Regions from separate parts of the Priestia sp. D3YE.R1 genome, predicted to be linked through region 2. Evidence: riboswitches for the same ligand, from Rfam matches in the RefSeq annotation. Region 2 holds a riboswitch; the other holds the start of a gene.
What was found. A riboswitch is a leader RNA that binds a small molecule or an ion and turns the genes downstream of it on or off. The one in region 2 is predicted to bind ZMP and ZTP.

Region 1 (3,171 bases), on a different contig from region 2:
ATAGATTGAGCCGTCCAGTTTAAGCCGGCTGAAGAAACAGTTTTTGTAAGTAAATCGTTTTTTATAGCTAGAATAACTTGACACACATGGGTATAGGCATCAACTTTCTTTTGGATAAATGCTTTGCGAAGCTCTTGTTTGTATTGCTCTTTCGACATCGTTATAGCTACGACAGAAGTAATAAATGTTCCTGCCAGCGCGATGAGCGACCCTATCAAAATTCCTATCATTTCTCCTGACAAAACGTTCACCTCTTTAAAGGTATTTCTATATGATATGAGAATGAAGGAAATGATATGAGGTAAACACCATGTAAAAACAGCCCTAACTTTTCTAAGTTAGGGCTGTAACACTGAAAATATGATGGTAACGAAATTAGATAATACGACTTGTAATAATTCCTTCAATTTGACCAATTTTTTCTTCTAGCTCAGGCACAATCTCGTCGCTTACTTGATTGTCAATATCAATCATTGTATACGCATATTCACCGCGGCTTCTGTTCACCATATCTGCGATGTTTAAATTGTAGTTTGAGAATACTTGTGTAAGTTGTCCTACCATATTCGGCACGTTGTGATGGAAAGCAGCTACGCGTTTTTTCCCAGTGTAAGGAAGAGATGCATTCGGGAAGTTCACTGAATTTTTAACGTTTCCTGTTTCTAAGAAATTTTTCACTTGACGTGCTGCCATTACCGCACAGTTTTCTTCTGATTCTTGAGTTGATGCCCCTAAGTGAGGAATTGGCACAACATTTTTCATGTTCAAGATATTTTGATTTGGGAAATCTGTAATGTATCGTCCAACTTTTCCACTTTCAAGAGCAGCTTTCATATCTTCTTCGTTTACAAGCTCACCCCGTGAGAAGTTCAAAATATGAACATCTGGTTTCATGATGCTAAACGTTTCTTTATTGAAAACACCTTTTGTATCTTCCGTTAATGGAACATGAACCGTAATATAGTCAGATGCTGCAAATAGTTCTTCTAGAGACATTGCACGCTGTACGTTGCGAGACAAATTCCAAGCTGTATTAACAGAAATGAATGGATCAAAACCAATTACGTCCATATCTAAATCAAGCGCGTCGTTTGCTACAAGAGCACCAATTGCACCTAAACCAATAACGCCTAATGTTTTGCCTTTGATTTCTTTTCCAACAAACTGTTTTTTACCTGCTTCAACTAACTTAGGAATTTGATCACCTTGGCCATCTAATCCTTTTGTCCATTCAACTCCAGCAAATAAGTTACGAGAAGAAGCCATAATTGTAGTTAAAACCATTTCTTTTACTGCGTTTGCATTAGCTCCTGGCGTATTAAATACAACGATACCTTGCTCCGTGCAAGCGTCCACCGGTATATTATTAACCCCCGCTCCAGCTCGTGCAATAGCTTTTAAATTTTGGTCAAATGCCATGCTGTGCATGTTAAAGCTACGCACGACAATAGCATCTGGATTTTCGCTGTCGTTGTCAATTTGATAACCTTCTTGATTAAAAACATTTAGACCTTTTTGTGCAATGTTGTTTAATGTTTTGATTGTTTGTACTTTTTCCAATGTTAATGTGCTCATTTTGTACTCTCCTCTGATTATCATCGTAGTTTTACACGTTTTTACCTTTGGATAAAGGAACTTCATTTTTAATTTTTTTAAAAGTCTGGTTTTTTAGCCTACATGTCTGATAACTTCTATATCCTCTCCCCCTAAACAGAAAGAGGTAAGAGATATGTATTAATCCCTTACCTCTGCCCAGGCGAACGGCTACGTCACTATATGCTTCCTCACGGTTATCCGCGTTTCGCCAGTCACATATAGTCTTTGAAATTAAGTATATTCTAGCAAACTCTTTCAGAACGTTCAACCTTTTTTTTAAAAGTTTGCTTTTTTCAGTCTAATTTTTAATCTCTTTGGTGAATCTCCTAATATATTGACAAATACCCCAATACATGTTAAATAAGAAGAGTGATTAGCACTCTATCAACTCAAGTGCTAATTATTTTATAAGCCCTATTTGGAAAGGAGAACTTCTTATGTCAAAAAAAGAATTCAAAGCCGAATCAAAGCGATTATTAGAGATGATGATTAATTCCATCTATTCTCAAAAAGAAGTATTTTTGAGAGAACTTCTATCAAATTCAAGTGATGCAATCGATAAAATTTATTACAAAGCTTTAACAGACGACTCCTTGCATTTTAACAAAGAAAGCTACTACATAAAAGTAACACCAGATAAAACTAACCGTACCTTAACCATTACGGATACTGGAATTGGTATGACGCAAGAGGAGCTTGAAAGCAGCTTGGGCACAATTGCAAGAAGCGGTTCTCTTGCGTTTAAAAACGAAAATGAAACAAAGGACGGACACACGATTATCGGCCAATTCGGCGTTGGGTTTTATGCTGCGTTCATGGTAGCAGATGTCGTAACGGTGATTAGTAAAGCTTTAGGCAGCGATAAAGCCTATAAATGGGAATCTACTGGTGCTGATGGTTATACAATCGAGCCGTGCGAAAAAGAAACGGTTGGAACTCAAATCATTTTAAAAATTAAAGAAAATACAGAAGATGAAACATATGATGAGTATCTAGAAGAATATCGTTTAAAAGAGATCATTAAAAAGTATTCAGACTTTATCCGCTACCCGATTAAAATGGACATAACGGAAAAACGCCCTAAAGAAGGTTCTGATAACGAGCTAGAAGATTATACAGAAGAACAAGTTATCAACAGTATGATACCGATCTGGAAGAAAAACAGAAATGAATTGACTTCAGAAGACTATGAGCAGTTTTATTCAGAAAAGCGCTACGGATTTGATAAACCGCTCACTCACCTTCATATTAATGTGGATGGAACGATTCGCTACAATGCCATTTTATTTATTCCAGAAAATAGTCCGTTTGACTACTACTCAAAAGAATTTGAAAAAGGACTTGAATTGTATTCAAACGGCGTCTTAATTATGAATAAATGTGCAGATCTTCTTCCAGATTACTTTAGCTTTGTAAAAGGTATGGTAGATTCTGAAGATTTATCTCTTAATATTTCACGTGAAATTTTGCAGCAAGACCGCCAGCTTCAGCTGATTGCCAAAAACATCGGCAAGAAAATCAAAAATGAATTAAAAAGCTTGCTTAAAAACGAACGTGAAAAGTACGAGAAGTTTT
Region 2 (3,171 bases):
AAGAGTAGAGGAGAATTACATATGAGAAAAGGTTTCAGCAATACGGCTTTAATTATTATCGATGTTCAAAGGGCTTTTGAAGATGAAAAGTGGGGGATAAGAAATAACCTTAATGCTGAAGACAATATTCAAGTTCTTTTAAAGACATGGAGAGAAAAGAAATACCCAATTATACATATTCAGCACTTATCTGATAACGACCATTCGATTTTTCATTCTAGTAAACTAAGCTCAGATTTTAAAGATGTTGTATTCCCAGCTGAAAATGAACCGATCTTTAAAAAGAAAGTAAATAGTGCATTTATAGGAACTGGACTCGAAAAATATTTAAAAGAAAACCAAATAGAAAAGGTTGTAATAGTAGGGTTAACAACTCCACACTGTGTCTCAACTACTACTCGAATGAGTGGTAATTTAGGATTTGAAACGTACTTAGTATCAGATGCAACAGCTGCATTTGCAATAAAAGGGGCAGACAATACGTATTATTCAGCTGAACAAATACATAATGTGTCACTAGCTACTTTAGACAATGAGTTTGCTACGGTTTTAACCACAAAAGAATTAATCCAAACTTTAGCCCAAGAAATAAAGGCTTAATACTTTTGTTTTAACTATATACAATATACAGAGTTAGTTAACGAAACACAAATTTTTGGAAAGGTCATAAAAGAGCCAGTTCCCTTATAAGGTCTTGGCTCTTTTGGGCTAATTATATTTAATTCATAGCTCAATGATGGAATACACGTATGCCTGAATGCGCCATAATCATTCCATATTCATTTGCTGCCTGTGTAACTTGTTCATCTCGTAAAGAATTTCCTGTTTGAACCACATACTTAACGCCACTTTGAGCTGCACGATCGATATTATCACGGAACGGTAAAAAAGCATCGGATGCATAAGAAACGTCTTTTAATCTTTTTAGCCATTCTTGTTTTTCACTCTTACTTAGCCTAACTGGTACCTCTTCAAAACACCTTTTCCATTGTTCATTTTCTACTTCAGTAATATCATCATTCAGCCATCCATCAATTGCATTATTCACTTCTACACGAGAAATACCTTCTTTGAACTTCATATTAAGAGCTCTTGGATGTTGTCTTAACCACCAGTTATCAGCTTTTTCAGCTGCCAACCTTGTACAATGAATACGGGACTGTTGTCCAGCACCAATTCCAATCGTTTGGCCATCTAAAGCAAAACAAATAGAGTTTGATTGTGTATATTTCAATGTAATAAGAGCAACAAGAAGATCCCTCTTTGCATGATCAGGGATATCACATTGAGTCGTAACAATATGATTAAAAATTTCTTTCCCAATCTGTACATCATTTCTTTGTTGTTCTAGAGTAATGCCAAATACCGTTCTTTTTTCAATTAGATCAGGCACATAATTTAGATCAATCTCTAAAATTAGATATTTTCCTTTCTTTTTCTGTTTCAAAATCTCTAGTGCTTCTTGAGTGTAGCTTGGTGCAACAATCATATCAGAAACCTCTGTTTTGAGGAGATTAGCTACAGTTATATCCACTTCATCACTAAAAGCAGCACAATCTCCAAATGAAGACATCCTATCTGTCCCACGCGCTCTTGCATAAGCAATGGCTAAAGGAGACAGCTCTAGGTCTTCAACAAAATAGGATTCAGTAAGTGTCTCATTTAGTGGAGAGTACACAGCTGCACCTGCTGGACTTACATGTTTAAAAGAAGCTGCTGCAGGTTGATCAGTAGCCTGTCGAAGCTCCCGAACCAGTTGAAAAGCGTTTAATGCATCTAGAAAGTTAATATAACTCGCTTCTCCATTTAAGATTTTAATAGGAGTGTTCTTAGCATTCTGAACTTTAGCTTTACTTTGATTTGGATTCATCCCATATCGTAAACCAATTTCTTTCACTTAAAAATCTCCTTTCTAAATAAAAAAAGTATTTGAACTCATGTTCAAATACTTTGCCCAGGCGTACGGCCGTTATCTATGTGCTTCCTCATGGTCCTCCATGTTTACGCCAGTAACACATAGTCTGTTTTATAATAAAATTTTACATAATAAAATTAATTTTAACAATACCTTTATCCAAATTTTACTTTTTTTATTATATATCATATACAAATCTAATTTATATAACAGAGCTTATCGGAAATCAAATAGGCAGAAGCCTTTTTAAAATAAAAAGCTTCTGCCTATTTGGTTTTTATTTAATATGGTTAGCATATGGATCGTATATTCCAGTTAACAATAGAATGCTTGTAAATAAGGCAACTGTTCCTACTGCCAATAATGTACTACTTACAATTCTATTCTTTTGCTTACGTGAGAATATCCCCCATAAAATAAAGATAATTGCAACGAATATTAATATAACTCCTAAGCCCATATTCAAAATTCTCTCGCCTCCTGGAATATAATAACATATACCTTTGTTTCTAGTTACCATAATATTTCTTCTCGGTAATCAAAAAAGCCCTTGGCATTTGTTTAAATTCAATGGCTTTGAAATATAGCATAGTCGTTATTATATTACATTTGGTTTCGATCTATTTTTTTCCTGAAACCATTACGAACCATGGAAACTAAAAACATTAACAAGGGTATAAGCAGATGAAAACCAATGAAATAATAGTGCAAAACGTCATGACCTTCTTCTAAATGTTCTGGAAAACTGGAGGCCATGGTCATGGATAAAAAGATGACAATTCCCCCGGTTGGTAAAAGAATTTGTTGACGATTGTTTAACTTGAATAAATCCACTATTCCGATGACAGCCCCATACAAAAAGATAGAGACTTTAAAAAACACTGTCAGCAACATCGTAAACACAACAACCGCATCGAGTCTTTCTATAAAATCTAAAAGGTTCACCTTTCCAATGGTTACTAACGTCGGAAAGACGGATCTTTTTGTTACATCAACACTAAGAACGGCAATATTTAAGCTTGCTGTCCAACTTAAGATCAGACCACTTGAAACGATGGCAGATAGCCATACTCTTTTCACTAATTTAGGTCTGTTTAAATGAGGGAGCAACATTGTAAAGGCAATCATTTTACCAAAAGGAAAAAAGAAAACGTCTCGAAAAGCCACCTTTAAAGGTAGTTTCCATCCATTTTCAAGAAAGGGCTGCAACTTATGAAAATCAACATTCCCTGAAATAAAAATAAAGAAGTTTCCTG

Region 1: another riboswitch for ZMP and ZTP. It lies ahead of ACOZIR_RS21295 (phosphoglycerate dehydrogenase); the one in region 2 lies ahead of ACOZIR_RS18310 (phosphoribosylaminoimidazolecarboxamide formyltransferase).

What each region holds. Positions count from the first base shown of each region.
Region 1 is NZ_JBLTHW010000003.1:584,146-587,316, reverse strand. Features, by position in the region: gene ACOZIR_RS21300 (hypothetical protein) at 1-251, opposite strand, end outside; gene ACOZIR_RS21295 (phosphoglycerate dehydrogenase) at 376-1,575, opposite strand; ZMP/ZTP riboswitch at 1,744-1,822, opposite strand; gene htpG (molecular chaperone HtpG) at 2,034-3,171, shown strand, end outside.
Region 2 is NZ_JBLTHW010000002.1:1,194,877-1,198,047, forward strand. Features, by position in the region: gene ACOZIR_RS18305 (cysteine hydrolase family protein) at 22-600, shown strand; gene ACOZIR_RS18310 (phosphoribosylaminoimidazolecarboxamide formyltransferase) at 731-1,897, opposite strand; ZMP/ZTP riboswitch at 1,946-2,024, opposite strand; gene ACOZIR_RS18315 (hypothetical protein) at 2,193-2,375, opposite strand; gene ACOZIR_RS18320 (GerAB/ArcD/ProY family transporter) at 2,519-3,171, opposite strand, start outside.